4 regions of the Pantoea sp. PGP6 genome follow, and region 3 is predicted to be linked to each of the others. Evidence: predicted binding sites of a transcription regulator. Region 3 holds the regulator's gene; each other region holds the start of a gene.
The links. The regulator CRP, encoded in region 3, controls carbon source genes, mostly activating them, when cyclic AMP is high. The targets are predictions, from matches to a motif close to ATGTGANNNNNNTCACAT.
Positions count from the first base shown of each region.

Region 1: yrbN (protein YrbN) is a predicted target of CRP. The motif match lies at 3,574-3,591, and genes of this name have one in related genera.
Region 2: ACLIBF_RS11175 (6-phosphofructokinase) is a predicted target of CRP. The motif match lies at 3,100-3,117, and genes of this name have one in related genera.
Region 4: garD (galactarate dehydratase) is a predicted target of CRP. The motif match lies at 1,893-1,910, and genes of this name have one in related genera.

Region 1 covers NZ_JBQBMA010000001.1:3,829,307-3,837,165, reverse strand. The annotation lists gene rpsO (30S ribosomal protein S15) at 1-31, shown strand, start outside; gene pnp (polyribonucleotide nucleotidyltransferase) at 343-2,478, shown strand; gene nlpI (lipoprotein NlpI) at 2,608-3,492, shown strand; gene yrbN (protein YrbN) at 3,598-3,654, shown strand; gene ACLIBF_RS18600 (DEAD/DEAH family ATP-dependent RNA helicase) at 3,671-5,584, shown strand; gene ACLIBF_RS18595 (SDR family NAD(P)-dependent oxidoreductase) at 5,642-6,388, opposite strand; gene ACLIBF_RS18590 (AraC family transcriptional regulator) at 6,575-7,534, shown strand; gene ACLIBF_RS18585 (luciferase-like monooxygenase) at 7,496-7,859, opposite strand, start outside.
Region 2 covers NZ_JBQBMA010000001.1:2,311,564-2,319,422, forward strand. The annotation lists gene ACLIBF_RS11160 (class II fructose-bisphosphate aldolase) at 1-311, opposite strand, end outside; gene ACLIBF_RS11165 (PTS sugar transporter subunit IIC) at 298-1,665, opposite strand; gene ACLIBF_RS11170 (PTS sugar transporter subunit IIB) at 1,658-1,972, opposite strand; gene ACLIBF_RS11175 (6-phosphofructokinase) at 1,983-2,963, opposite strand; gene dld (D-lactate dehydrogenase) at 3,422-5,119, shown strand; gene ACLIBF_RS11185 (YceI family protein) at 5,164-5,748, opposite strand; gene pqqF (pyrroloquinoline quinone biosynthesis protein PqqF) at 5,868-7,859, opposite strand, start outside.
Region 3 covers NZ_JBQBMA010000001.1:422,715-430,573, forward strand. The annotation lists gene ppiA (peptidylprolyl isomerase A) at 61-633, shown strand; gene ACLIBF_RS01930 (YhfG family protein) at 732-902, shown strand; gene ACLIBF_RS01935 (putative adenosine monophosphate-protein transferase Fic) at 892-1,485, shown strand; gene ACLIBF_RS01940 (aminodeoxychorismate/anthranilate synthase component II) at 1,527-2,102, shown strand; gene argD (bifunctional acetylornithine/succinyldiaminopimelate transaminase) at 2,184-3,404, shown strand; gene ACLIBF_RS01950 (YccS/YhfK family putative transporter) at 3,406-5,481, opposite strand; gene crp (cAMP-activated global transcriptional regulator CRP) at 5,539-6,171, opposite strand; gene ACLIBF_RS01960 (OsmC family protein) at 6,474-6,878, shown strand; gene ACLIBF_RS01965 (phosphoribulokinase) at 7,463-7,859, opposite strand, start outside.
Region 4 covers NZ_JBQBMA010000001.1:1,010,917-1,018,775, reverse strand. The annotation lists gene ACLIBF_RS04940 (enolase C-terminal domain-like protein) at 1-121, opposite strand, end outside; gene ACLIBF_RS04935 (MFS transporter) at 118-1,479, opposite strand; gene garD (galactarate dehydratase) at 2,089-3,648, shown strand; gene ACLIBF_RS04925 (flavodoxin) at 3,756-4,202, opposite strand; gene truC (tRNA pseudouridine(65) synthase TruC) at 4,215-4,994, opposite strand; gene ACLIBF_RS04915 (YqcC family protein) at 4,994-5,323, opposite strand; gene syd (SecY-interacting protein) at 5,912-6,460, opposite strand; gene queF (NADPH-dependent 7-cyano-7-deazaguanine reductase QueF) at 6,523-7,368, shown strand; gene ppnN (nucleotide 5'-monophosphate nucleosidase PpnN) at 7,538-7,859, shown strand, end outside.

The DNA of each region.
Region 1 (7,859 bases), 3.4 Mb from region 3:
CCTGATCGAAAGCCTCGGTCTGCGTCGCTAAGTCTGAAAAATCGGGTCGTCGGCGCGTCATGCAGCGTTTTTGCACCGTACGTGACCTGCGATCGGATTTGTGCGAGTTTCGCGAAAAGGGGGCCTTTATGGCCCCTTTTTTCGAGCAATCGGCAGCAATCCGGACCAAACTCATGTATTGTTGCTTAGTGTGATCTTTGTTTGCAGAGTTTCGCGCGGCTAATGAGAGGCTTTACCGCAGGGGCGGTTAAGGGTTGTCATTAGTCGCGAGGGATGCAACTAAAGATCGGTAATCAATGGCAGGCTACAGATAGCCGTGCCCCGAAGTTAAGGACTTTGATTTTGCTGAATCCGATCGTACGCAAATTCCAATATGGTCAACATACCGTCACGCTGGAAACCGGCATGATGGCTCGCCAGGCGACTGCCGCTGTGATGGTGAGCATGGACGATACCGCGGTATTCGTTACCGTTGTCGGCCAGAAAAAAGCGAAACCAGGTCAGGACTTTTTCCCTCTGACCGTTAACTATCAGGAGCGTACCTACGCTGCTGGTCGTATCCCAGGCAGCTTCTTCCGTCGTGAAGGACGCCCAAGCGAAGGCGAAACCCTGATTGCGCGTCTGATTGACCGCCCGATTCGTCCGCTGTTCCCGGAAGGCTTTGTTAACGAAGTCCAGGTCATTGCGACCGTGGTTTCCGTGAACCCACAGGTTCACCCGGACATCGTGGCAATGATTGGTGCTTCTGCTGCGCTGGCTCTTTCTGGCCTGCCATTCAACGGCCCAATTGGCTCCGCGCGCGTCGGCTACATCAACGATCAATACGTGCTGAACCCAACGGCCGATGAGCTGAAACAGTCTCGTCTGGATCTGGTGGTTGCCGGTACGCAGAATGCCGTTCTGATGGTGGAATCTGAAGCTGAGATCCTGTCAGAAGAGCAGATGCTGGGTGCGGTGGTATTTGGCCACGATCAGCAGCAGGTTGTGATCGAAAACATCAACGCGCTGGTCGCCGAAGCGGGCAAACCTCGCTGGGACTGGCAGCCAGAAGCCGCAAACACCGCGCTGATTTCTCGCGTGGCTGCGCTGGCTGAAGCGCGCATCAGCGATGCTTACCGCATCACTGATAAGCAGGAACGTTACACCCAGGTTGGCGTGATCAAAGATGAAACCATCGCTGCGCTGCTGGCTGAAGATGAAACGCTGGATAGCGCTGAAATTGGCGATATCGTTCACAGCCTTGAAAAGAATGTGGTTCGTACCCGCATTCTGAACGGCGAACCGCGCATCGATGGTCGTGAGAAAGACATGATCCGTGGTCTGGATGTGCGTACTGGCGTGCTGCCACGTACTCACGGTTCTTCGCTGTTCACCCGTGGTGAAACGCAGGCGCTGGTAACCGCGACGCTGGGTACCACCCGCGATGCGCAGAATCTGGATGAGCTGATGGGCGAACGTACCGACAGCTTCCTGTTCCACTACAACTTCCCTCCGTACTCTGTCGGTGAAACCGGCATGGTCGGTTCGCCTAAGCGTCGTGAAATTGGTCACGGTCGTCTGGCGAAGCGCGGCGTGTTGGCCGTGATGCCAAAAGCGGAAGAATTCCCGTACACCGTCCGCGTAGTGTCGGAAATCACCGAATCTAACGGTTCTTCATCAATGGCTTCTGTCTGTGGTGCCTCACTGGCACTGATGGATGCAGGCGTACCGATCAAGGCTGCTGTTGCCGGTATCGCGATGGGTCTGGTGAAAGAAAACGAGAAGTTTGTTGTTCTGTCTGACATCCTGGGCGACGAAGATCACCTGGGCGACATGGACTTCAAAGTAGCTGGTAGCCGTGAAGGTATCACCGCGCTGCAGATGGACATCAAAATCGAAGGCATCACGCGTGAAATCATGCAGGAAGCGCTGAACCAGGCCAAGGGTGCGCGTCTGCACATTCTGGGCGTCATGGAACAGGCTATCAGCACCCCGCGTACTGAGATTTCTGAATTCGCACCGCGCATTTACACCATCAAAATCAGCTCTGATAAGATCAAAGATGTGATCGGTAAAGGCGGCTCAGTGATTCGTGCACTGACCGAAGAGACTGGCACCACGATTGAAATCGAAGATGATGGCACGGTGAAAATTGCCGCGACCGATGGTCTGAAAGCGAAAGAAGCGATTCGTCGTATCGAAGAGATCACCGCAGAGATCGAAGTGGGCCGCATTTACAGTGGTAAAGTGACCCGCATCGTTGACTTCGGCGCCTTCGTCGCTATCGGCGGTGGTAAAGAAGGTCTGGTGCACATTTCTCAAATCGCCGATAAGCGCGTTGAGAAAGTGACTGACTATCTGCAGATGGGTCAGGAAGTTCCGGTTAAGGTGATGGAAGTTGATCGCCAGGGCCGCGTTCGTCTGAGCATCAAAGAAGCGACAGAATCTAAGCCGCAGACTGAAGAAGCTGCAGCGGTGAGCACACCTGACGCTGAATAAGTCGTTGCTGATTTGCCCCTCCTTGCCTGGCAGGGAGGGGCGTTTGTGTCATCGCGAGGGCGGGAATCCTTGTGCACAGCAGGCGGATGACAGGATGGTTATCCCAATGTTTGTATTCGGGAGTGGGAAATGAAGCCTTTTCTGCGCTGGTGTTTTGTTGCGACAGCTTTGACGCTGGCAGGATGCAGCAACTCCAATTGGCGTAAGAACGAAGTTCTTGCAGTACCTTTACAGCCCACACTGCAGCAGGAAGTGATTCTGGCGCGCATGGAACAAATTCTTGCCAGTCGTGCCCTCACCGATGATGAACGCGCACAGCTGTTATATGAGCGCGGAGTGTTGTATGATAGTTTAGGTCTGCGGGCATTAGCGCGGAACGATTTTTCGCAAGCGCTGTCTATAAGACCAGATATGCCAGAAGTGTTTAACTACTTAGGCATATATTTAACGCAGGCGGGCAACTTTGATGCCGCCTATGAAGCGTTTGATTCTGTACTTGAGCTTGATCCAACTTACAACTATGCGCATTTAAACCGTGGTATCGCCCTCTATTACGGCGGTCGATACAAGTTAGCGCAAGATGATCTGCTGGCGTTTTATCAAGACGATCCTAACGATCCTTTCCGCAGTCTGTGGCTCTATCTCGTTGAACGTGAGATGGATGTCGACAAGGCAAAAGTCGCGCTTCAACAGCGTCACGACAAAGCGGTCAGAGACCAATGGGGATGGAATATTGTCGAGTTCTACCTGGGTGACATCAGCGAAAAGTCGTTGATGGAAAGTCTCCAGGCGGACGCAACGGATAACACCTCGCTCGCTGAACATCTCAGTGAAACCAACTTCTATTTAGGTAAGTACTACCTAAGTCTGGGGGAGAAGGACGACGCGAAAGCGTTGTTCAAACTGGCGGTGGCCAACAACGTCAATAACTTTGTTGAACACCGATACGCATTGTTGGAACTGGCGCAACTCGGCCAGGCACAAGACGATTTATCAGAATCTGACCAGCAATAGCTGACGAACTTTAATTGCCTGTAAAACCTGTCAAGTCATCATCTTCAGGGATGAGGGCTTTTCTGTTCGTCAAAACTTCTAATTTGAGCCGGTTCACACTTTTTGATGAAAATGACTGAAAGTTTTCACGACGAGTTATGTAGACTGGCCGCCGCAATCTAAGAGGCACGTGTACTACATGACTGATATTCAAACCACTTTTGCTGACCTTGGCCTGAACGCCGACATCCTTGAATCACTGAATGGCATGGGCTACGTTAAGCCATCCCCAATCCAGGCTGAGTGTATTCCTCACCTGCTGGCGGGCCGTGACGTGTTAGGCATGGCGCAGACCGGGAGTGGTAAAACCGCGGCGTTCTCTCTGCCGCTGTTACACAACATTGATCCTACTGTTAAAGCGCCACAAATCCTGGTGCTGGCACCGACCCGCGAACTGGCGGTACAGGTTGCTGAAGCAGTTACCGAATTCTCTAAACATATGCGTGGCCTGAACGTGGTTGCCCTGTACGGCGGCCAGCGTTATGACGTGCAGCTGCGCGCACTGCGTCAGGGACCACAGGTTGTTGTGGGTACGCCTGGCCGTCTGCTTGACCACCTGAAACGCGGCACGTTAGACCTTTCTAACCTGCGTGGCCTGGTGCTGGATGAAGCAGATGAAATGCTGCGCATGGGCTTCATCGAAGACGTTGAAACCATCATGGCGCAAATTCCAGCCGATCATCAGACCGCGCTGTTCTCTGCAACCATGCCGGAAGCGATTCGTCGCATCACCAAACGCTTCATGAAAGATCCACAGGAAGTGCGTATTCAGTCAAGCCTGACCACACGTCCTGATATCAGCCAGAGCTACTGGACCGCTTACGGTCGTAAAACAGACGCACTGGTTCGCTTCCTTGAAGCTGAAGACTTTGATGCTGCCATCATCTTCGTGCGTACCAAAAACGCAACCATGGAAGTGGCAGAAGCGCTGGAACGTAGTGGCTATAACAGCGCCGCGCTGAACGGTGATATGAACCAGGCTCTGCGTGAGCAGACGCTGGAGCGCCTGAAAGATGGTCGTCTTGACATCCTGATCGCGACTGACGTTGCGGCCCGTGGCCTTGACGTTGAGCGTATCAGCCTGGTGGTGAACTACGACATTCCGATGGACGCAGAATCTTACGTTCACCGTATCGGCCGTACCGGTCGTGCGGGCCGTGCCGGTCGCGCCCTGCTGTTCGTTGAGAACCGCGAGCGTCGTCTGCTGCGCAACATCGAACGTACGATGAAGCTGACTATTCCTGAAGTAGAGCTGCCAAACGCAGAACTGCTGGGTCAGCGTCGTCTGGCTAAATTTGCGGCTAAAGTCCAGCAGCAGCTGGAAAGCAGCGATCTGGATCAGTACCGTGCGCTGCTGGCTAAGATGCAGCCAGAAGAAGAGATGGATCTGGAAACACTGGCAGCTGCACTGCTGAAGATGGCACAGGGCGAACGTCCTCTGATTCTGCCACCAGAAGCACCGCGTCCGGCACGTCGCGAATTCCGCGATCGTGATGAGCGTGATGGCCGTCGTGACAGCCGCGAAGCGCGTGACTCACGTGGTCCACGTGAAAGCCGTGATGGCGACCGTCCACGTCGCGAGCGTCGTGACGTTGGCGAAATGCAGCTGTATCGCATCGAAGTGGGTCGCGATGATGGTGTTGAAGTTCGTCACATTGTTGGTGCGATTGCTAACGAAGGCGACATCAGCAGCCGTTACATTGGTAATATCAAGCTGTTCGGCACTCACTCAACCATCGAGCTGCCGAAAGGCATGCCAGGCGATGTGCTGCAGCACTTCACCCGTACGCGTATTCTGAACAAACCGATGAATATGCAGCTGCTGGGTGATGCACAGCCGAACGAAGGCCGTGGCGATCGTCGTCCAGCCGGTGGTGAGCGTCGTGGTCCTGCTGGTGCAGGCGCGGGCGCAAACCGTGAAGGTGGTCGTCGCTTCTCTTCTGAACGCCGTGAAGGTGGTCGTGAAGGCGGACGTAGCTTCAACCGTGAAGGCGGTCGTGGTCCACGTCGTGAAGATGGCGCTGCCGCAGCACCACGTCGTCGTGACGCATAACAGCCGTTAAATCGTGATAAAAAGGGAAGCCTTCGGGCTTCCCTTTTTTTATGCCTGTCAGGCGCCGCCGCTGATCATCACGCGCTCGCCGCTGACGTAGGCTGACTCCTCAGAGGCGAGAAAGAGCGCCACCTGGGCGACATCTTCCGGCAGGCCAAACCGTCCCAGCGGTGTAGCCGCCAGCAGTTGCGCCTTGAGCTGCGGGCTGATCTTCTTGGCTGCCAGCAAACCCTCGGTCAGGATCATCCCCGGCGCTAATGCATTGACCCGAATATTTTTTGCCCCCAGCTCCCGTGCCAGACCCTGGGTCAGGGTATCAATCGCCCCTTTGGTGGCGGCCCACAGCACCGAGCCAGGAGTACTGTTTTTGCTGTTGAGGGCGCTAAGGTTAATGATGCTGCCACCGTGCGGCGGAAAGTGGTGAATCGCCTGCTGACACACCAGCATGGTGCCGAGCAGATTAACGTCGATCTGCTGGCGCATTACCTCCAGCGTCAGGGCTGCAAAGTCACCGTGATGGAAACTGCCGGCATTATTGACCACGATATCCGGTGCCCCGAACTCCGCCACGGTGGTGGCAAACAGCCGCTCAACCTCGTGAGGTTGTGAGATATCCGCCTGTACCGCCACCGCTTCGCTGCCCAGCGACAGAATATCGCTCACCACATCGGCCGCACCCGGCTCGTCCTGGCGATAGTTGACCACCACGCGCGCGCCAGCGGTGGCAAAAGCGATGGCAATCGCCGCGCCAATACCTTTTGACGCGCCCGTCACCAGCGCTATTTTGTTTTCCAGAGCTTTCATAATATTGTTCTCTGTCGTAATGATTGCGTCGGTAGACTATGCGCGCTGGTGCCGGATGTGGGTAGCGCAATCCTGCAAGCTTTTTGCACGATCCTGCAAAGATGACCGGGCAAGGCGGGTGTCGGGATTAACTTACGTTAAGATCTGCCGCATCTGAATACAGAGCGGACGGAGACGGGAGGAGTGATGACAGAAGCCCCTGAGTGGCAAGCGCTGGCGCAGCTGATCGATCGTCACGCGCCGAGTGATGGCCGGCACACCAGCGCCATAGATTGTCTGTTTTTTGGCCGTAGTTCAGCCCCCAGCGAGCCGGTGCACATTGCCCAATGGGCCAGCTTTGCGCTGGTGGCGCAGGGCGGTAAAGCGCTGCATATCGGGGATGAGATCCTGCATTACGGGCCGGGTGATTTGCTATTAGTGACGCTGGATATGCCGGTCCGCGGCTGCGTCACCGTTGCCACGCCGGAAAAGCCCAATCTGGGTATCGGCATCACCATCAATGAAACCCGGTTAATGCGTTACCTCGAGCAGTTTCCGCCCGTGCTGCCGCTGTCGCAGGCACGCAGCGAGCGGGGCATTACGGTGCATAAGATGTCACCGCTGCTGGTCGATGCGGTGATACGGCTGGTGCGCTTGCTCGATCATCCGCAGGATATCGCCGCGCTGGCGCCGTTGATTGAACAGGAGATTTTCTATCGACTGCTGACCGGGCCGGAAGGACCGCGCATTCTGAATATGGCGCTGGCAGAGCGCCCCGGCAACCGGGTGGCGCAGGCGGCGCGCTGGCTAAGGGAAAACTTCCACCGACCGCTGAAAATTGATCAGCTCGCCAGCAACGTCGGGATGAGCGTCTCGTCGCTGCATCATCACTTCAAAGCGGTGACGGCGATGACGCCGATGCAATACCAGAAGCAGCTACGGCTGAATGAGGCGAGACGGCTGATGCGGGTGGAAAAGCTGGATGCAGGGACGGCGGGCTATCGGGTAGGGTATCAGAGCGCTTCGCAGTTCAGCCGGGAGTACAGCCGCTTTTATGGCCGATCGCCGGCGCGTGACAGTCGGCAGCTGGCGGTGGGTGCCGATGGCTTGCCCCCACCGCCGGCAGAATTACAGACTGCGGGCCGCTTCCATCGCAATGGCGAATGAACGCAGACGCGCCTCGGTATCGAAAATCTGGCCGTTGACCATGATCTCGTCAGCCTGAGTTTCGCGCATCAGCGAAGCCAGACCGTGACGCACTTTGTCGCTATCGCCGACCAGCGACATGCTCAAGGCCTGCTGCACGCCATACTGTTCTGACGGCGACCAGAGATTATCCATGTTCTCAACCGGTGCGGGTAACGGGCCCGGCTTACCGCGGCGCAGGTTAATAAACTGCTGTTGCTGCGAGGTAAACAGGAAGCGCGCATCACGTTCGCTGTCGGCAGCCACCACGTTGATACAGACCATGGCGTAAGGTTTTTCAAGACGC
Region 2 (7,859 bases), 1.9 Mb from region 3:
TACATCACCGAGCTAAAACCGGCGTCGATGGCGGTCTGAATCGCCGCCAGGTCGGAACAGTGATCAAGGTGCAGACAGGTCGGGACGCCGGTGCTTTCTGACAATGATTTAATCGCATCGACCAGCAGTTTATGACCCAGGTATTTCGCCGTACCGGTGGAGATCTGAATCATTAACGGGCTGTTGGTTTTTTCCGCCGCTTTAAAATAGGCCGGCAGCATCTCCAGGCAGTGCAGGTTAAACGAGCCGACCGCTTTAAAATCGCGTTGCTTAGCCAGCTGTAACAGATCGGCGAAATTATAAAGTTTCATGGATTTTTTCCTCTTGTGGCTTAGTGGATTTCCCGTTAACAAACCAGGCGAGTGCAGTAACGAAAGCGATAAACAGGGCGACAAACAGCCAGTTGTTCTGGAAGGCGTGGCCGAGTACCAGACCGGTGCTGATCACGTCGGAATCGCTGAAGGTCACGCCGGTGAAGCCGTAGCTCTCCAGCATCGGAACCAGAATTGCCGGCAGCAGCGTGATGAACAGGCCGTGGACAAAGCCGCCAATCATCGCCCCGCGCCGTCCGCCGATGGCGTTACCAAACACCCCGGCGGTGCCGCCCGCGAAGAAGTTGGTCAGCAGCCCGGGCAGGATCATCGCCAGGCCAAACATCGGGAAGACCAGCATGCCGACGATGGAGCCGAGCGTGGTGGCAAGGAAGCCGACAATCACCGCGTTTGGCGCGTAGGGAAACATCACCGGGCAGTCGAGCGCCGGTTTAGCGTCCGGTACCACCCGCATCGCAATCCCACGGAAAGCCGGCACCAGCTCGTTAAGCAGCAGACGCACCCCGCTGTAGAGCACGAACACCCCGGCGACGAACTGAATCGCCTGCATAAAGGCGTACATCAGGTAGTTCATGCCGTTGCTGTACTGGGCAATAAACGCCGGGCCGGCCGCCAGCGCCGGGATCAGGTACATCGGTACCATCACCAGCGCCATCGACAGATAGGTGTCCTGCAGGAACTTAAAGTTATCCGGCAGCTTCAGGTCTTCGGTTGAGCGCGACCCTTTACCGACCACCTTCGCCACCGCTGCCGTCACCAGATACCCGATGGTGCAGAAGTGGCCCAGCGCGACGTCATCAGAGTCGGTAATCCGCCGCACCACCGGCTGCGCCAGTGCAGGCATCACCACCGCCATAATCCCGCCGAAAATGCCGCCGGTCAGGATCAGCGGCAGACCGCTCAGCCCCGCCTTGTAGCCAATCACCGCACCAATCGTTGCCATCCACAGCAGCGCCTGGCCGGTGAGGAAGATGTACTTAAACGGCGTCAGGCGAGCGATGATGATGTTGACGATAAAAATCACCAGCAGGGTCAACGCCACCTCCGATCCCAGTTCACGGTTGGCCAGCCCGGCAATCGCCGCCACATCGGTGATATAGCCCTGCATCCCGAAGCCGTGGGTAAATATGGTGTTAAGGAAGGTCAGCGTGCCGACAATAATATTGATACCGGCCATCATAATTAAAAAGCCCAGCAGGGTTTTAAAGGTGCCTTCCACCACCTTGCCGGCCGATTTTTTCTGCAGCAGCAGACCAATCAGGGCAATAAAGGCGATCAGAATCGACGCCTGCCCTAATAAGTCTTTTACCAGGAAGTCGATCACACTATTCATGGGCAGCGACCTTCATGTTGCGTTCTTTTAAAAAGGCCACGATCTTTTGCTCAATTTCCGCTTTATCGGTAAGCTTGTTGAGAATAATGACCCGTTTAATCTGTTCCGGACTGGCATCGGCATTTAATACATCGGCAAACGCTTTTTGCGTCAGGATCATGTCTGATTTAAACGCGTTGGCTTCAGAAATGGTGGTGTGGTCAATATCCGCGTCAATTTCCAGTTTCTTTAATACCGCTTTTGCGCTCATCTCAATCGCAAAACTGGATCCTAATCCGCAGCCACAGACACATAAAATTTTCAGCATGGTTTTCTCCTCACAGAATTTGCAGTTGTTTAGCGAGCTTGTAATGATGCCCGTCGGTATCGACCAGGCGTTTTTGCATGCTTATTAAATCAATCGGAATCGGTTTATTACTGCCATTAATAATCACCGCTTTATTGCGCATTCCTGACTGAATACAACGCACCACTTCACTGGCCATAATGGTGCCCTGATAAATTTCCTCGCAGGTGGGTTCACCATTACGCAGCCCGTAACCGAGAATGGTTTTGCGGATGCGGACGCCAATTAACGGTTCAAGCTGTTTAATTAAGGTATCGATCGCCCCCTGAAAACCGGGTGAATATTCACGGGTGTAGCCCTCTGAGCAGAGGATCACCACGCTGTTCTGCTGCGCCAGCCGCTGAGTGATGCGTTGTGCCAGCTGCGGCAGTGGGATCTGACACTCCGGGATCAGCGCAAAATCGGCATTGGATTTTAACGCCGACTGCAGGGTTAACTCGCCGCAATAGCCACCGAGCAACTCCAGCATAAAGACCCGTCCGGGTAATGCCCGGCCGGTATTACGCAGCTTCGCCACCTCTTTTAATACCTGCTCGCAGGCGGTGGAAAAACCGAGCGTATAATCACTGCCAAATACATCGTTATCAATCGTCATTCCGACGCCAAAACAATTGACGCCAGATTCCGACAGGGTATGCAGAAATTGCAGCGACCCGTCACCGCCCGCCATGATTAATACTTCAATCCGTGCGCTCTTTAGCTGGCGGGCAATCATTTCATATTCACTGCGCAGCAATTTTTTTTGCGTCCGTCCCGATTGCATCACCGGGATCGGGGCGATAGAAAAGTCGAGCAGATCACGCTGACTAATATCCCGATGGCAATGGTTTAATAAACCGGGTATGCCGCCGTCAAATATCACGATCTCTGCCTGGGTCAGTCGGCCGACCTGAAAAACAAAATTATTAATGCCGCTGACATCGCCACCGCTGATCACTATTCCGATTCGCATTAATTCCCCCCGCTGGCTTAATTGGTGCCGGGTTTCATTGTTCCGGGATAAGGCGTTGTTATTTGCAACGGAGATCACAGTTACGAGCGGTATTTTCCAGGTGTGATGATTGACAGCGCTTTATTACTGAGCTTATTTGTGATCGTTATCACAATTAACATCGCTGGCAGGCTCGACGTGAATCCTGATATATCAGCGGGTTAGCTAACGGAGCCGGGGAATATGGTGGCCGGCAATCGATCTGCCGATCGACTGGCGATCTGTCATAACAAATCTGTGATTTTCACCTCATTTTTTACGGTTCGGCGGCTATTTCCGTCGGGTCTCCGGGGTGAATAGCCGATTAAAAACGCCGCAACCGCCGCTATTTTTGTTATTTCGATGGCGATCAATGATTGACAGTGGAATGTCGCTGGCTGTCCAATGAGACCCCTTGTTAACCAAAATAATGAGATGAAATGACCTCCTCGCAGCTCATGCTCCGCCAGCTTGGCGAACGGGTCGGTGTGAAAAATCTGCTCACCGAACGGGATGATAAAGCCTGGTACACCAAAGGATTTCGGGTCGGTCGGGGTGAAGCGCTGGCCGTGGTGCTGCCGCAGACGCTGCTGCAGCTGTGGCAGGTCCTGCAAATCTGCTGCGCCAGCAACGCCATTGTGCTGATGCAGGCAGCCAATACCGGAGTGACCGGTGGCTCGACGCCGGATGGCAATGATTACGATCGCGAGGTGGTGATTGTCAGTACCCGTCGGTTGAAAGGCGTACAGGTGATCGACCAGGCGCGTCAGGTGATCGCCTTTCCGGGTGCCACCCTGACCGAGCTGGAGAACATTCTCGCCCCGCTGGGCCGGGAACCCCATTCGGTGATCGGCTCCTCCTGTATCGGCGCATCGGTGATTGGCGGTATCTGTAATAACTCCGGCGGATCGCTGATCCGGCGCGGTCCGGCCTTTACCGAAAAGTCGCTGTTTGCCCGTTTGCATGACGATGGGCGGCTGGAGATGGTGAATCATCTGGGTATCGATCTGGGAGAGAGCCCGGAAGAGATGTTACAGCGGCTGGAACAGCAGAACTACACCACCGGCGACCGGCCTGACTGGGCGGGGAAGATCTGGGCTGACGACTACGCCAGCCAGCTGCGGGACACGGCGGCGGACAGCCCGTCGCGCTTTAATGGCGATCGGCGTTATCTGCATGAAAGCGCTGGCAGCGCCGGTAAGGTGGTGGTGTTTGCGGTGCGTCTGCCGACTTTTGAAGCCAGTCCGCAGACCCGGACCTTCTATATTGGCAGCGACGATGAGCAGCAGCTGGTGGCGCTGCGGCGGGTGCTGCTGGCAGAGATGCAGGCGCTGCCGATTCAGGCTGAATATATCCATCGCAACGCCTTTGATCTCACGGTGCGCTACAGCAAGCATATGATGCTGGCGATTGGCAAACTCGGTCCGCAGGCGCTGCCTGGACTGATGGCGAAGAAAGCTCGCTGGGATGTGCGGGTCAGCCATCTGCCGTTTTTACCGCGTAACAGTGTCGATCGACTGCTGCAGTTCTTTAATCAGATCACCCCGCGCGGTGTGGCGCCGCGCATTATGGCCTACCGCGACCGGTTTGAGCATCATCTGATGATCAAAGTGGAAGCACAGCAGACCGCAGAGCTGGAGGGCCTGCTGACCCGCTTCTTCAGTCAGGGTCAGGGCGATTTTTTCCTGTGTAACCAGCGGGAAGCGCGCGATGCGTTTTTGGTGCGCTTCGGCGTTGGCGGCTGCACCATCTCTTACTGTGATTATCTCGGCTACGACCCCGATCAGCGGCTGGTGGCATTTGACGTGGCGTTACGGCGTAACGATCGGGCGTGGCGCATTGAACTGCCGCCCGAGCTGGCGGAACAGGTGCAGGTCGACTCCTGCTGTGGCCATTTTTTCTGTTACGTCAATCATCAGGATTATGTGCTGAAACCGGGCGTGGATGCGAAGGCGTTTAAGCAGGCGGTGATTGCGGTGCTGGAGCAGCGCGGTGCGAAGTATCCGGCGGAACACAATGTCGGCCATCTCTATCGCGCGTCAGACGAACACGCAGCGCACTGGCGGATGCTGGACCCGAGCAACAGTTTTAATCCGGGGATCGGTAAAACCAGTAAGAAGAAATTCTGGGCGCAGTAAGCGATACGCAATAAGGGCGGCGGCCCTTATTGCGTGGCCCGCAGTTATTTAGCGTAGGCTTCAGTCGACAGGGTCAGCGCAACCTCATCACCTACCGCCGGAACATATTTATCCAGCTTAAAGTCGGAGCGCTTGATGGTGCCGGTGGCATCAAAACCAATCGCCTGCTTCTTCACCATCGGATGCTCACCCTGCTTGTTCAGCGTGGCGTGCAGCGTCACCGGTTTGGTGATGCCTTTCAGCGTCAGATTACCTTCAACGTCAAAACGGTTATCGCCCTTCGCCACCACTTTGGTGCTGTGGAAGGTCGCGGTCGGGTATTTTGCGGTGTCGAAATAGTCTGCACCGTTAAATTCTTTGGTCAGCGCCGCAACGTGGCTGTCGATTTTGCTGACCGGCAGCGTTACATCAACACGTGACTGCTCAGGATGATCTTTATCGAACACCAGCGTGCCGCTGGCATCCGGGATATCGGCGGTCGGGTGTGAGAAACCGAAATGATTCCAGCTGACCACCACCGAGGTGTGCTCAGGATTGAGCTGGTAGTGCATCGCTTCTGCCTGAGAGACAGGAACATACAGGCTGGCAACGGCTAACAGGGGCAGCGCAATACGCTTGAGGTTCTTCACGATAAATTCCTTGTACAACTCAAAAATGTAAACTGAGTGTGGTGCAATTCGACCGGAATAAACAGTGAAGAGATTTGTCGGTAATTTTCAAATAAATTCAGCAACCTTGCTGCTGCAACTCAGGTCGCACCACCGGTGGTAAATAATACCCGCCAGCGGCGCCGCGCCTGAATCAGGTCGTGGTGCAGTTGCTGCAAGCTGACAACGTCCAGCGCCTCTATCGCCGCCGCATCCGGGTCGGTCAGGCCATTTAACTGGCGTAACCGGGCCAGCGGTGTATCAAGCCGTTCGCGATGCAGACTGGCCTTCAGTGCCACCAGATCGCAGCCTGCCAGCGCCTCATTCAGTGAACGCAGAAAATTACGGCAGTAGCGCAGCAGCGACAGCGCGCTGTAATCGGGCGACTGCAGCGCGAACAGCACGCCATCCTGATCGGCGCAGCGCAGATAGCGGCTGCTGACCACATACCCTATCTGCTGTTCTACCCGGTAACGCTGGAAGAAACGCGGCTCATACAGCAGCGCCAGCGCCCGCAGCGCAGCCAGCTGTTGCGCCTGCTGGGGCGAAGCGCGTGACGCCTGGTGCAGCGGAATAAACAGCAGCAAGGCGTTATCGCGGCTGGCGTGCGGTAGCGCGATCATGCCGCTCGGTGCGGTCATCCGCATCGGCGGTGCTGCCGGATTGACCGGCAGCGGCAGCGCGCTCAGTCGGTGGGCAATCAGCGTCTGCAGCGCCGGGCTGCCGCCGGTGAGCAGCGCCCGCCAGCAGGCTGGTGAAAAGGTTGATGTCAGCTGATAAGGCAACTGCTGCAACAGTGCGCGGATGGCAATAGTGTCGGGCGGCGGTAGCGGTTCGTCGTCGACCGGTGGCGTCAGCGCCTGCACCAGCTGATGCAGCGCCCAGTCCGCCACCGCCAGGTCGTGGGGCAGTTGCAGCGTCAGTTGCCACACGCCCTCCACTTCCTGCCATTCGCCCTGGCCACCTGAGTGACGCAAGGCGGCGAACAACGGACGCAGCCGGCGACCATAAGCGTGACCCACGGCCGCGCTGAAGGTTGAAAAAAACTCCGGCCGCAGCAGGAGCGTGGCGGTTTTATTGCTGGCCGGGTCGGCGTCGGGGCCCGCCTCAGCGGTCGGACTGTCAGCCTCGCCGTGGCCGGTCGGTTCCGCAGCAGAATAATGCGGCAACGGCACCGCCTGCGACGGCAGCGGCTGATGGGTCAGCGGTGCCGCCAGCGGATAGAAAGCGAATTCTGCCGCACTGCTGGCGGCAGGCAGCACCGGCTGCCACGGGTGAAATGCCAGACTGAAGCCCTGGGTGTGGCAATTTTCCTCAGCCGCCTGCGGGCTACACACCAGCGTGGTGCCGGGCGCATCCGCCAGCGTGGCCAGCCATGACGCAAACGCGCCGACCCCGGCTTGCGGGGCAAAGCCAAAGGCGCGCTCACGCAGCTGATCGAGCGGCGTCAGCGCCGCAAAACGCTGTTGCGCCAGCTGAAGATAATGCTGTTGCTGCGGCTGACGGGTCTGCTTCAGTGCGGCTAACCAGCGCCCGAACAGTGCGTTAACCGCTTCAGGCTGATCGGTGTCGATGCTCAGCGCCAGCCACACCGCGTTATCCGCCTGGTAGAGCCACTTCAGGCTCAGCCGATCGGCCAGTCGCTGCTGGCGCAGTGTGGCCAGCAGCGAGCCCGGCGCTTCATCCAGCAGAAATTCGCGCCATAACGTGACACCGTCACTGCTGTCCAGCAGCCAGCTGCGCCACAGCGCAGCCGGTGTGCTGTTGGCAAGCCGCAATCCGGCACTGACCGACAGCGTGGGCCGCGGCGTCTCCTGCTGCCACTGCCCGTCCGGCAGCGCGGCGGCAAAGGTGCGCGCCAGCTGCTCAAGCTGGTCCAGCGACTGCGGTCCCTGTAGCCAGAGCTGCATATTAGCGGCATAAAAATGGCGCTGATGGAACTGACGCAGCGCCTGTTGCAGCGCGGTCATCTCTTCGCCAAAGCTGGCGCGACTGCCAATCTGAAAGCGCCGAAACGCCGGTGGTGAGGTGGCGGCATGCAGCAGCGCGGCTTCGGTACGGGAGGGTTGATGCTGCTGGATCAGCTGATATTC
Region 3 (7,859 bases):
TACATGCTCTTTACAATCAATCACGTTTTTGAGCTAGCTCTCCAAGGTAAGGAATCTTTCATGTTTAAACGTACTTTAACAGCGGCAATTACCCTGTTAGCGCTCTCATCTGTTTCTGCCTCGGCCCTGGCCGCAAAAGGCGATACCCATGTTCTGCTCACCACCTCCGCCGGCAATATCGAACTCGAACTGAATGACCAAAAAGCGCCGGTCTCGGTGAAAAACTTTGTTGATTACGTCAACAGTGGCTTCTACAACAACACCATTTTTCATCGCGTGATCCCAGGCTTTATGGTGCAGGGCGGCGGCTTTACCACCGACATGCAGCAGAAGCAGACCAATGCGCCGATCAAAAATGAGGCGGATAACGGCCTGCGTAACCTGCGCGGCACCATCTCAATGGCCCGTACCGCCGATAAAGACAGCGCCACCAGCCAGTTCTTCCTCAACGTGGCCGATAACGCCTTCCTCGACCATGGCCAGCGTGATTTTGGCTATGCGGTATTCGGTAAGATTGTGAAAGGTCAGGATGTGGCTGAAAAAATTTCTCAGGTACCGACCAAAGATGTCGGTCCTTACCAGAATGTCCCGTCTAAACCGGTAGTTATCCTCTCCGCTAAAGTTCTGCCTTAATGCTTCATGCCGCCATCTGTCGATGGCGGCGCTTTCCCGCATCCGGCAAAGCCAGAAAATGCTCTTATACTTAGGGCAAAACCTGAGCAGGAGGCGGCATGGCGAACAAACTCACCGAGAAACAAAAGGCCACATTGTGGCAACAGCGGCGCAGCGCCAGCTATCAGGCCAGCTGTCGGCTGGAAGGCTTCAGCCACAATGAACCCGCGGTAAAAGGCGACGAGGCGGCGGCACGTCTGGCTTCGCTGAGGAGGCAATATGGTGTCTAATATCGCGGTCAGCCAGGATCCCTACCTGTGGCACAACGACAACGTGCTGAAGAACCTGCTCGATATTCATGACGCTGCACAGCTGCGTAAAGCAGAGCTGAGCTTCAGTGCTGCCCGTCTGGCGACGCTGGAGTTAGGGCCGCGTAATGCCGGCTTGCCGTGGCTGCAGCTGATCCACCGTACGCTGTTCCAGGATGTTTACAGCTGGGCCGGTGAGTTGCGTACCATCGATATCTGGCGCGATGAGACGCCGTTCTGCCATTTCGAATATATCGAAAAAGAGGGGAATGCCCTGATGGCGGCGCTGGAAGAGGAAAATGGCCTCGCCGACCTGCCGCGTGACGCCTTTGTACAGCGTATTGCCCACTACTACTGCGAAATCAACGTGCTGCATCCTTTCCGTGAAGGAAATGGCCGCGCGCAACGCATCTTTTTCGAGCAGCTGGCGCTGCATGCCGGTTATCTGCTGGCGTGGGAGGCGATCGATGCCGAAAGCTGGCGAGTGGCGAATCAGGCAGGCGTTGCAGGCGACCTGCAGCTGCTGGAGCAGGTTTTTGCGAAAGTGGTGAGCGAGCCGGCGTAACCGCGTAGAATAGCGGCGCTGGTAACCACTCTGGATTAGTCATGCTGCTGCTGATCGACAACTACGACTCCTTTAGCTGGAATCTCTATCAATATTTCTGCGAGCTGGGCGCGCAGGTTCGGGTGGTGCGCAACGATGCCATCACCCTGCAGCAGATGGATGCGCTGCCGCTGACCCATCTGGTGATTTCCCCGGGACCCTGTACCCCCAACGAATCCGGCATTTCACTGGCGGCGATTCGCCATTTTGCCGGACGCCTGCCGGTGCTGGGCGTTTGCCTCGGACATCAGGCGATTGCGCAGGCCTGGGGCGGCGAGGTCGTGCGCGCCCGTCAGGTGATGCACGGTAAAACCTCGCTGATTCAGCACAGCAACAGCGGCGTGTTCCGCCAGTTGAATAATCCCCTCACCGTTACCCGTTACCATTCATTGATCGTAAAACGCGATACGCTGCCTGACGTCTTTGAGGTCACCGCCTGGAGCCTGCGTGACGGACAGCCCGACGAGATCATGGGCATCCGCCATAAAACCCTGGCACTGGAAGGGGTGCAATTCCATCCTGAAAGCATTCTCAGCGAGCAGGGACACCAGCTGCTGCGCAATTTCCTGTCGCAATAGTTTGCCTTTGAGTGATTTTTTATGCATATTTTGTGATTATTATTTCACAGCGGTACAACAATCATTCAAATGGGGTCACTAATGGCAGCCGAAAAAATTGCGGTCACACGGGAAACGTTCGATAACGTTATTTTGCCTGTTTATGCACCAGCGCAGTTCGTGCCGGTCAAAGGCAAGGGCAGCCGCGTCTGGGATCAGCAGGGCAAAGAATATATCGACTTTTCGGGCGGCATCGCCGTGACTGCGCTCGGCCATTGCCATCCTGCGCTGGTGGAAACGCTGAAAAGCCAGGGCGAAACGCTGTGGCATACCAGTAACGTCTTCACCAACGAACCGGCACTGCGTCTCGCCAGCAAGTTAATCAATGCCACCTTTGCCGAGCGGGTGTTTTTCGCCAACTCCGGTGCAGAAGCGAATGAGGCGGCGTTCAAGCTGGCACGCTATTACGCCTGCAAACGTCACAGCCCGTTCAAAAGTAAGATCATCGCCTTCCACAATGCTTTCCACGGCCGGACGCTGTTTACCGTGACGGTCGGCGGACAGCCAAAATATTCCGATGGCTTTGGCCCTAAACCTGCCGATATCGTCCACGTGCCGTTCAACGATCTGGCTGCGGTTAAGGCGGTTATCGACGATCATACCTGCGCTATCGTGGTCGAACCGATTCAGGGTGAGGGCGGCGTGGTGCCCGCAACCGAAGAGTTTATGCACGGGCTGCGTGAACTGTGCGATCAATACCAGGCACTGCTGGTGCTGGATGAAGTGCAGAGCGGTATGGGACGCAGCGGCAAGCTGTTTGCTTATGAGCACTATGGCGTGCAACCCGATATTCTGACCTCGGCCAAAGCGCTGGGTGGCGGTTTCCCGGTCAGCGCCATGCTGACTACCCATGAGATCGCCTCCACCATGGCCCCTGGCGTGCACGGCACCACCTACGGCGGCAATCCGCTGGCCTGCGCCATTGCCGAGACCGCGCTGGATATCATCAATACCCCGGCAGTGCTGGAAGGCGTTGGCGTCCGGCGTCAGCAGTTTGTCAGCGCGCTGCAGGCGATTGATGCGAAGTACGATCTGTTCAGTGATATTCGCGGCAAAGGCCTGCTGATTGGCGCGGCGCTGAAGCCTCAGCATGCCGGCAAGGCGCGCGATATCCTCAATGCGGCAGCCGCTGAAGGGGTAATGGTGCTGGTGGCCGGCACGGACGTGATGCGTTTTGCACCTTCGCTGATCATCGAACCCGCCGACATCGAAGAGGGTATGCGCCGCTTCGCCACCGCCGTCGGCAAGGTGATTACCGGCTGATTTAGTTTTTGCGTAACCGTCTGCTCAGCCAGCGGCCATGTTGCGGTCGCTGGCTCCACGCCAGAGATGAAATGGTGTGCATCACGCTCAGATGATCCAGAATGCGGCGTACATGCTGTTCCACCACCGTGACCGGCCCTTCATTAATGTTTTCCAGCTCATCCAGCAGGTTAACCTGCGAACTGGCACCATCATATTCCAGTCGCTGCTGACAACGTTGCAGCGCAATTTCGCAGGACTGCAGATAACGCTCAGCTAACGTGGCGGTCAGCATGGTGTGTTCACGCGCCAGAATCGTCATTGCATTGATGTGCTCAACAATAAACTGGCTGTGGGTGACCCACAGACGCATATCCTTGAGGTACTGAGCGTTAAAAGCCGGTTCCTGCATCGCCTGGTTCAGGGAGTTAAACAGCGCATTGTGAGCCTGATTGACCCGTACCCGCTGATACGCCAGTTTCTCCGGTGACTGTTCCGCCCCCAGCAGCAGCCGTAGCGCATCCTGATAGGTTTCCAGCGCGTCATGGGCGTTTTGCCGCAATAAGCCACTCTGCCACTGCGGCCACAGCCACAACATTCCGCCAAAGGCGATCAGGCACCCCATCAGCGTATCCATCAGGCGCGGCAGCAGGAACTGCGCCCCATTCAGCGACAGCAACTGCAGCGAGTAAACCGCCGTCACCGTAAAGCCGATCATCGACCAGCCGTAAAACTGGCGGGTAAACCGGTAGCTGATAAAGGTGATCACCAGCATGATCAGCAGCACCAGCGACTCCGGCACCGCCAGGCGTAAGGTAGCAGCCGCAATCACCAGGCCGGCAAAGGTGCCCAGCGCCCGGTGCTGGATGCGAACGCGGGTGGCGCTGTAGCCGTTCTGGCTGACGAACATAATGGTCATCAGAATCCAGTACGGTTTAGGGATGTTAAAAAACAGCGCCAGCGCGCTGCCCAGCATCAGCATCACCGCAAAGCGCCCGGCAGTGCGCAGTGCCGACGAACGCCAGGACAGATAGCTGCGCAGCGCCGGCAGAAGCGGCAGACGGCGCTGACGATCGGCCATCAGGTCACGTTGATAGAGCGGTTTTTGGGTGCGCAGCACCCGCGCAATCCGATTGAAGTGGTAGAGACAGAAATTTCCCACCGGATTGTCAGGATGCTGGCGGGCGATTTTTTCCAGCGCGCTGAGCTGCTTCTCCATGCCAAAACGATCCGGCAACTGGTGATAGAGAATGTTATCCGCCAGCACCCGTAAGCGGGCCGAAATAGTCTGGGCGTTCCAGCGGATCACCGCTTCGGCATGGCTCTGCTCCACCAGTTTCTGCACCTCTTCCGGCTGATGCAGGCTGACCGAGATGTGCTCCTGCAGGTCCAGCGCCACCTGAAAGGCGCGGGTCAGCCGCTTATGGCTGTGATCCCGGCTGGCGGAAAGCATGTGCATCTGCTGGTAACAGGTGGTGATCATATCGACCACTTTTTGCTGACGCGCCAGCAGCGGCGGCAGGGCCTTTTCCGGATCGGTCAGCTGAGTCAGCAGGGTATATTTGGCGTCGCAATAGTTGGCCAGCTCACGGTAGATCAGGCTCAGGCTTTCACGCATCGGCTGCTCTTTCCACAGCCAGAACCAGAACCAGTTAAACAGCCCATACCATAGCGTGCCGCCGATATAGAGCAGCGGCGGCACATAGATCGGCATACGGCCAATCAGGCTCAGCGTGAAGATGGCGGCGATCAGGGTGCCGGGCAGCAGACGGCCGTGCAGCGGGCTGATTTCGCCGGTGACCCCCAGCAGCAACGGCAAGGCGAACAGAATCAGCGGCAGCGGAATGGCGTGCTGCGTCAGCCACTGAATCAGAAAGCTGCCGAGCGCAAACAGGCTGCCGCCGACAATCAGGCGTTTGAAGAAGCGTTTATGCGGGGTATCCAGACCGGCGATATTGCAACAGGCGGGAACTAACGAGAACAGCAGACCTTTTTGCAGGTCGCCAGCCAGCCAGCCCAGCGCCACTGGCAGACAGAGCACCAGGGTTTGCCGCAAGGCGTAATTGACTTCAGGATGGTAAATAATTCGACGCCACATCGGCCCAACACAAACAATAACGGCGCGATGTTGCCATCACGCCGTGGGTGACAGGAATTAGCGGGTGCCGTAAACGACGATGGTTTTGCCGTGTGCAGAGATCAGGTTCTGATCTTCCAGCATCTTCAAAATACGGCCCACGGTTTCACGTGAACAACCAACGATTTGGCCAATTTCCTGACGAGTAATTTTAATTTGCATGCCGTCGGGATGCGTCATGGCGTCTGGCTGCTTCGCCAGGTTAAGCAGAGTCTGAGCAATGCGTCCGGTCACATCGAGGAAAGCGAGATTACCCACTTTTTCCGACGTAACCTGCAGGCGACGCGCCATCTGCGACGACAGTCGCATCAGGATATCCGGGTTAACCTGGATCAGCTGACGGAATTTCTTGTAAGAAATCTCCGCCACTTCGCACGCGGTTTTGGCACGTACCCAGGCGCTGCGCTCCTGACCTTCTTCGAACAGGCCAAGCTCGCCAATGAAATCGCCCTGATTCAGGTAAGAAAGAATCATCTCTTTGCCTTCTTCATCTTTGATCAGAACCGCAACGGAACCTTTCACGATGTAGTAAAGCGTTTCAGCTTTTTCACCTTGGTGAATCAGCGTACTTTTGGATGGATACTTGTGAATATGGCAATGGGACAGGAACCATTCGAGTGTAGGGTCTGTTTGCGGTTTGCCGAGAACCATTCGCTATTATCCTCTGTTGTAATCGTGCCCAAAATACAGGGGGCAGTTTCCCTGTCAGGCGATGAAAGCTTCAAGCGTTTCCCTTACAGGAAATTATTCGGGCTGCATTCGGCGCAGTGCGCATCATTCTTCCCGGCTTCGCCATCGGGTGACGAAAAATATTTTCAGCACTGTTTGTAGCACAGCTTTTGCCGACTGTCTTCTGTTGTCTCGCTTCAGCTAACGGCGGATTTCTCTGGATTGCTGTTTACCAGGCGAAAGCGTACTCTGACGGCAAAACCGCATATTCTGGAGCGAAAATCATGCAGGCAAGAGTGAAATGGGTAGAAGGGCTGACATTCCTCGGTGAGTCGTCATCCGGACATCAGGTATTAATGGATGGCAATTCGGGTGATAAAGCGCCCAGCCCAATGGAGATGGTGCTGATGGCGGCGGGCGGATGCAGCGCCATCGACGTGGTTTCAATTCTGCAAAAAGGTCGCAACGATGTGGCTGATTGTGAAGTAAAACTGACCTCAGAACGTCGTGAAGAGGCGCCGCGAATCTTTACGCACATCAACCTGCACTTTATCGTGAGCGGCAAAGCGCTACAGGATAAGGCGGTCTCACGCGCGGTGGATCTTTCTGCTGAAAAATATTGCTCGGTCGCCATCATGCTGGGCAAAGGGGTTACCATCACCCACAGCTATGAAGTGATCGAACTGTAGTAGCCGCAAGGGTCATTGCAGACCTGCTAACTTCACTTCCAGTATCTGATGCAGGTTGCTTTAAGACTGTGCCTGGGCAGGGAATCCGTTTTGATACTGTGCCTGCGCAGGGAACCGGGTCAGATCGGAAAGTCGTTTAAGCCAATCCCTGGCCGCTCGGCCTGCGCGATTACGCACCTCATCCCTGAGGCGCGCCCGTAGCCGGGCCAACGCTTTGCGTTGTTCAAAAACGCTCCCGGCGTTTTTATCCGGGCGGCGGGACGCTTTCCTCTTCTGACCCGGTTCCCAGCGTGTTGAACTTATCTATTGCTGCCAGATTCTTTCTGCCCAGAGGTTGTCTGTAGCGACCTTCCTGAAACCGGATGCGGTTGTCGGACGTGAAGCGAAGGGAGCATATGCCTGTAGCAAAGCATCGCGGGCCAGGGATGGCCCGTGCTGAGCCTGCCAGCGATAACGGTTTTGCGTCTTTGCGAAAGGTGTATGCTCCCTGAAGCCTGCCCAGGGGTAAGTCTTTAGCCGCAGGAAAGCCAGTTTTACTCTCTTTGTTAAAGACATCTGCTCTCAGAGCGGTTTTTGCTGGCCTCTTATTCTATCCGCTTGCCTTCCACCAGCCGCTTCACCAGCGGACCCATGATCAGCTCCATCGCCAGACCCATTTTGCCGCCAGGCACTACCAGCGTATTGATGTGCGAGATAAACGAGCCCTGCAGCATCGCCAGCAGATAAGGGAAGTCGATATCGTCCAGCGCCTGAAAGTGGATCACCACAAAGCTCTCATCCAGTGACGGAATAGCGCGGGCAGCGAACGGGTTTGAGGTATCGACCGTCGGCACTCGCTGGAAGTTAAGATGGGTGCGCGAGAACTGCGGCGTAATGAAGTTGATGTAATCCTCCATTGAGCGCACCACCGAATCCATTACCGCTTCACGCGAATGGCCGCGTTCGCTGGTGTCACGCACCAGCTTCTGAATCCACTCGAGG
Region 4 (7,859 bases), 590 kb from region 3:
CCACAATGTTGCGGGTAAAACAGGCGTTGTGCGCACCGCCAATATTGAGCAGCATGCTGTCATAACCGGCGACCGGGATAACCTGCATCCCGGTGATCACCGGTGAACTTTGTGTATTCATGAGGCATCCTTACCGGACCAGGTTTTCAGTTCGACACGTTTGATATCGCCCGCTATCACCAGGAAGCTGAATGCGGCGACAAAGGCGTGAATACCGACATAAATCAGCGCGCCTTCAAAGGATCCACTGGTGGCGATGATGTAACCGATGGCGATAGGCGTCACGATGCCAGAAAAGTTACCAAACATGTTGAACAGACCGCCGCTCAGGCCACTGATCTCTTTCGGCGCGGTATCTGCCATCACCGCCCAGCCCAGCGCACCGATTCCTTTACCGAAGAACGCCAGCGCCATGAAGAACACTACCACCCACTCGGTATCGGTGTAGTTACACATCACCATCGAAATGGAGAGCAGCATGCCGAGCACTATCGGCGTTTTACGCGCGATATTCAGCGAGCCGGTTTTGCGCATCAGCCAGTCGGAAATCACCCCGCCCAGGACGCCGCCGAGGAAGCCGCACACCGCTGGAATCGAGGCAATAAAGCCCGCTTTAAGAATCGACATGCCGCGCGCCTGTACCAGATAGACCGGGAACCAGGTAATGAAAAAGTAGGTTAAGGCGTTAACGCAGTATTGACCGAGGTAGATGCCTAACATCATGCGTGAGGTCAGCAGCTGTTTGATCTGGAACCACTTCTCGCTCCAGCTCACTTTGCGGCTATCCTTTTTGACATCCATATTGATCAGCGCACCGCCCTGTTCCATATACTCCAGTTCGGCTTTATTCACGCCAGGGTGATCGGTGGGATCGTGGATCACTTTCAGCCAGATGAAGCTGAGGATGATGCCGAGTCCACCCATGAACCAGAACACGTGTGCCCAGCCCACTGAAGAGACCAGCCAGCCCATGATCGGCGCGAAGATGACGGTAGCGAAGTATTGTGCCGAGTTGAAGATCGCCACCGCCGTGCCGCGCTCCTGCGCCGGAAACCAGGCCGCGACAATGCGGCTGTTGCCAGGGAAGGAAGGTGCTTCGGCCAGCCCTACCAGGAAACGCAGCATAAACAATGACATGATGATACCGAAGCCGCTGAACAGATCGACAAACCCTTGCAGGAAGGTAAATAGCGACCAGGTAAAGATGCTCCAGAAATAGACGCGTTTTGAGCCGAAGCGGTCGAGCAGCCAGCCGCCCGGAATCTGACCAATAACGTACGCCCATGAGAAGGCGGAGAAGATATAGCCAAGTCCGACTGAATCGAGGCCTATATCTTTGGACATCGCCGAACCGGCAATCGAAATGGTTGCGCGGTCACCGTAGTTGAATGAGGTAACAATAAATAACATCACCACAATCCAGTAACGGGCATTGGTGCGCTTCTGCACCGCTTCCGCTGTCTGGCTGAAACTATTCATGATGCACTCCTGAAATATAGCGTGAGCTACATTCGCTCTGACTGCATACACATCGCGTTGGGTATCAGAGAGAAATGAGGTTAAACACGGCGATCTTTTTTTTTTGGCAAATCTTTATTACCCCTTCGCTGTTTCAGCGACTGCCTGCCGGTTAACAGCACCTCATCAGCGAGGGCGGACAAGGCCGGTGCAACAGGCAACAAACCGGGTAAAGCGTCGTGACGGATAACCTGACCTGGGTTAACGAAAATCAGTATAAGAACAGCCTGCCGCGATGACATTGGAGTATCGCCCTGGAATAGAATTGATGTTTGCGGGATTATTTGGCGTTTGCACAGAATCCTGCGGCATGGCTCACGGAACCTGTAAATATCGGACGCGTAACCGGCCAGAAAGCCAGTTTCCCACGCTGTTTGTGAGGGTCTTCACTTGCTTTTGGTTAATCGACCCAAAACGGGGCTATAAATCTTTTCAAAGCCGGTCAATTGCACAATGTACAGCCCACAGCGCCTCCCTATACTGAAGCTGGCAAACAGTGAGCGACTGACAGGTAACACCACGACAACAACGCACCGCACAAGTACGGTACGACAGACGGGAAGGTGAGCGATGACCCCAACAACAACCGAACAACCGCTCTATATCAAAGTCCATGAGCACGACAACGTCGCAATTGTGGTTAACAGCCTCGGACTGCCAGCCGGCACCCGTTTTGCTGATGGCCTGACGCTGACTGAGCATGTGCCGCAAGGGCATAAAGTTGCGCTGAGCGCGATTGCGCAGGGCGCAGCAATTGTGCGCTACGGCGAAATCATTGGTTATGCGCTGCGCGATATTGCCGAGGGCAGCTGGATTGATGAGTCCCTGGTGACGCTACCGGAAGCGCCGCCGCTTGCCAGCCTGCCGCTGGCGACGCAGGTCCCTGCCGAACTGCCTGCGCTGGAAGGCTATACCTTCGAAGGCTATCGCAACGCCGATGGCAGCGTCGGAACGCGTAACCTGCTCGGCATCACCACCAGCGTGCACTGCGTGGCGGGCGTGGTGGATCATGTTGTGCAATTGATTGAGCGTGATTTGCTGCCGCGCTATCCCAACGTCGATGGCGTTGTCGCCCTGAATCATCTTTATGGCTGCGGCGTGGCGATCAATGCCCCGGCGGCTGTGGTGCCGATTCGCACCATCCACAACCTGGCGCTGAACGCCAATTTCGGCGGCGAAGTGATGATTGTGAGTCTGGGCTGCGAAAAATTACAGCCGGAACGGCTGCTGACCGGCACGCCAGACGTACAGCCGATCTCGCTGGAGGAGCATGACATTGTGCGTCTGCAGGATGAAAAGCTGGTGGGCTTTGGTGCAATGGTTGACGAAATATTGCAGGTCGCCGAGCGCCACCTTAAGCGACTGAATCAGCGCCAGCGCGAAACCTGTCCCGCCTCAGAGCTGATCGTCGGCATGCAGTGCGGCGGCAGCGATGCCTTCTCTGGCGTGACCGCCAATCCCGCCGTGGGCTTTGCCTCAGATCTGCTGGTGCGTTGTGGTGCCACGGTGATGTTCTCTGAAGTCACGGAAGTTCGTGATGCGATTCATCTGCTGACGCCGCGGGTGATTAATGAAGAGGTTGGTAAGCGCTTACTGGAGGAGATGGCCTGGTATGACGACTATCTCAACCAGGGTCAGACTGACCGCAGCGCTAACCCTTCGCCCGGCAATAAAAAAGGCGGGCTGGCCAACGTGGTCGAAAAAGCGCTCGGCTCCATTGCGAAATCGGGCCGCAGCGCGATTGTAGAAGTGCTGTCACCGGGACAGCGCCCTACCCGTCGCGGATTAATTTATGCCGCCACCCCCGCCAGTGATTTCGTCTGCGGGACCCAACAGATGGCCTCCGGCATTACCCTGCAGGTGTTTACCACCGGGCGCGGTACGCCGTACGGACTGGCGGCCATTCCGGTGATCAAGATGGCAACGCGTAATGCGCTGGCCGAACGCTGGCACGATCTGATGGATATTAATGCCGGGACTATCGCAACCGGCGAGGAGAGTATTGAGCAGGTTGGCTGGCGACTGTTTGAGTTGATTCTGGATATTGCCAGCGGCCGCAAACAGACCTGGTCAGATCGCTGGGGAATACGTAACCAGCTGGCGGTGTTTAACCCGGCACCGATTACCTGATCACAGGCTGCGCCCGGATTGCCACGGCGGCGATCCGGGCCGGTTCTCGTCCGCTACCACGGCAATAAAACGCCTGAGGCCGGCGCAGAGCGTAAAGCAGTTACGGATTACAGCAGCGCGCCCCAGGCCTCAACCCACGGAGAAGTGACCGCTTCCGGCTCGGGATTTTCACTGGCATCAACCAGCAGGACTTCACCCACCCGTTGGGCACTCTGCTCCTGCAGCAACGCATCAAAGGTTTTACCCGCGCCACAAAAATGATCATAACTGCTGTCACCCAGCGCAATGACGCCATAACGCAGCGTCGGCTGATGACCCAGCTTATCTTTTACCGCGTGGAACAGCCCCGAAATGGTATCGGGAAAATCGCCGTGTCCGGTGGTAGAGGTGACAATCAACGCTACATCACTGGCGTAGGCCTGCCAGTCTGCCAGCGTCGGATCTTCAAACACCGTCACGCTGTGGCCCTGCTGTTGCAGAATCGGCTCTGCCTCTTCCGCCACCAGCAACGCATTGCCGTATACCGTGCCCACAAAAATGCCAATCTTTGCCATCTGCCTTCTCCCTTATTCTGAAACGTTATCCTGTCCTGGCGCCGCCGCAAACTCAACCCGCGGCACCTCAGGAATGCGATCCTGCCAGCCAAACTGTGTCATCAGATTCTGCCAGACACTATCCAGCCCGGCACGGATCAGCAACGGCTCGCCGGTGACCGGATGGGTCAGCGCCAGGCTGCTGGCATGCAGCATCAGGCGGTTAGCGCCGAAGTGCTGCGCTGCGCCGCGGTTCTGCCGCAGATCGCCGTGTGCAGAGTCGCCGATGATCGGATGACGCAGGTGCGACATGTGCCGGCGCAGCTGATGTTTGCGACCGCTTTTCGGAGACAGTTCAACCAGGCTATAGCGCGATGTCGCATAGCGGCCAATACCCACCGGCATCTCCACCGTGGCCAGTGACTGATAGTCGGTGACCGCCGGCTGCGCCGTACGTTCTTCAGTGGCATGCTTATCGGCTATTTTGTCCAGCTCTTCTACCAGCGGATAATCCAGCGTACCGCTGGTTTCCAGCCAGCCGCGTACTACCGCATGGTAGGTTTTTTGCATCTGATGTTGCTCAAACTGCTGCGACAGCAGCCGTCCGACTTCGCTGGACAATCCCATCAGCAGCACGCCGGAGGTAGGACGATCCAGACGATGCGCGGTAAACACATGCTGACCGATCTGATCGCGCACCGTCTGCATGACAAACACCGTCTCATGCCGATCCAGCCAGCTACGATGCACCAGCCAGCCGCTCGGTTTGTTCACCGCCACCAGCCATCGGTCCTGATAAATAATTTCCAGCATCAGACCGCCGCATCCTTCAGTAACGCATCAAGCTGACGCAGCGTCAGTAACAGCGGCGCAACACCGGGCTGGTCAGGCGCCAGCGCCACTTCATAATAGGGGGCAACAGCGAAGTTTTGCGGCAGTGGATGCCGGGCCGCAATCAGGGCGTGCATTCGGGGAATCAACACCCATTGCAGCCATTGCAGCGGTTCGAGCGTATCAAGGCAAAACGGCTCGCGGCTGTCGAAAGCGCTGGCATCAGGGGGTGTGCTTTGCCAGAGATCGTGCTCACGCAACACCGCTTCAACCTGCTCCAGCCGCTGCGTAATCAATTGTTCGGGCGTCATGCGCCACCTCCAGCGGACAGTAAAAAAACGGGCGGCAAGCATATCACTTGTTGGCGCAGGCACAAAAAAAGGGAGCACTGTAAAAACAGTGCTCCCGGTTCGTTTGCAGCCATCCCGCTACGTTAATGCTCCCTGCTCTTCCGTGACAACTTGTCCAGTGCGAACTCCTGTCGCGCATCATCCTGATGAATCCTTAGCCTCCTGGCCCACCACCTTTCTGAGGGGCTCTCATTCTCCATCCTGGAGGTGTCCCTTGCTCAATCCTGAGCGGTCCTGTTTCAGCCTGAAACCTTCCGTGTGCCGTAAACTCCGTTACGTTCCCGCCTCCTGGCTTATCCTCATCCTGACGATATCTTTGTCCCCAGCATCCTGCCAGTGCGAGATATTCTGACAGAACTAATTGTGCATACAAGTGACTAAAAGCGTAAGTTCAGCATCTTAGCGAAACAATTTCAGACTAATGCCATTAAGTCGATGATTCACAATATTTTTACATCCCGGCCATCCAGATGTCTCAAGCTACATCTGACGATCTCGCACACGCCTTGTAAGAGATATCTCACAAGCAAGCCAGGCGATCACTGCAAGTCACTCGGTAACCGGCTGTAATAACTTAAGAAATATCTCAATATTTTCGGCTAAAACTTCACGCTGTTTACGGCCCGGCTGCTCCAGAACCACTTCCCCGCTGAGGTTCGATAAAGAGACGATCTCCTGTTCTGATTCCGTGGTGGCGATAAACAGCGTTGGCGACTGGCGCAGGCGGCGCTGCATCAGTAAATGGCCAATCAGATTCTCCTGCAGTCGCAGGAAATCCTCTTCACTCCACACCTGCAAAAGCGTCAGGTTCCGTTGCTGGAAACGGGCCTGCATGTCTCCGGCGAACTGAGTGGTGTAAAACGTGGTGATCTGCGGTTGCAACTGGAGGTCGATCGCCCGTCCTACCGCGTCGAGACTGGGCGGCAGGCTAAAGGGCTGTGGCTGCCACAGGACACGCTGGTCACGATCTTCCAGCGCACAAGGCGACGGCACGCCATACAGATCGCTGCTGGCTGGCGCATGGCCCGTGTGCTGCTGCCAGTGCTGGCAATAGCGGTTAGTAAAGTCGCGCAGTGCGGCGGCAGTTTGCTGCGTCATTCATATTCTCACTTCTGATAGGTTACACTTAGCCACTTTGATTAATTTTGGTGGTAACCGCAATGACTACTCACGAACAGGATCAGGCCCTCAGCAACCTGACGCTGGGCAAACCCACAGCCTATCACGATCGCTATGACAACAGTTTGTTGCAGGCGGTGCCGCGTAGCCTGAACCGTGAACCGCTCGGCCTGTATCCTGATAGCCTGCCGTTTACCGGCGGTGACATCTGGACCTTATATGAACTGTCGTGGCTTAACAGCAAAGGGCTGCCACAGGTCGCCGTCGGTGAAGTGGTGCTGGATGCGCAGAGCCGCAATCTGATCGAATCGAAAAGCTTTAAGCTCTATCTTAACAGTTTCAACCAGACCCGCTTCGCCGACTGGGGCGAAGTACGCCAGACGCTGGAGCGCGATCTGAGCGCCTGCGCTGAAGGTGATGTGCGGGTCGCGCTGTTCCGGCTGAATGAAGTCGAAGGACAGCCGATCGGCCATTTCGACGGCTACTGCATCGATGAGCAGGATATCGCGATTGACGATTACCGCTTCAATGCCGACTACCTGGCCGATGCCACCGGCAGCGAGATCGTCGAAGAGACGCTGGTCAGCCATCTGCTCAAATCGAACTGCCTGATCACCCATCAGCCTGACTGGGGTTCAGTGATGATTCGTTATAAAGGCCCGCGTATCGACCGTGAAGCGCTGCTGCGCTATCTGGTGTCGTTCCGTCAGCACAACGAATTCCATGAACAGTGCGTCGAACGCATCTTTAATGACGTGCTGCGTTTCTGCCACCCTGAGGCGCTGACGGTCTATGCGCGCTATACGCGCCGTGGCGGACTCGATATTAACCCGTGGCGGAGCAATGTGCCCTTCACTCCGGGCTATTCGCGTCTGGTTCGCCAGTAGTTTGCGAGATCTCTCGCAGGCTGTGCGCTGCAGGCGCGGTTCCACTTGAGCTACGCTGGCCGACAAGGCTACTCTGGAGATGGCGGCAATCTGCGGGTTGCCGACCAGGGATTTTCGTCACTGCGATTGCAGTGTCAACTGTCACCCAGGCGGGTGTAAAGGAGTTCATTTGATTACCCATATCAGCCCTCTTGGCTCAATGGATCTGCTCTCGCAGCTGGAAGTCGATATGCTGAAACGCACGGCCAGCAGCGACCTGTACCAACTGTTTCGCAACTGCTCGCTGGCGGTGCTGAACTCTGGCAGCCAGACCGACAGCAGCCACGAATTACTCTCCCGCTTTGAGAATTTTGATATCAACGTGCTGCGTCGTGAACGCGGCGTCAAACTGGAGCTGATCAATCCACCGGAAGAGGCGTTTGTTGATGGACGCATCATCCGTTCGCTGCAGGCCAACCTGTTTGCGGTGCTGCGCGATATTCTGTTTGTCA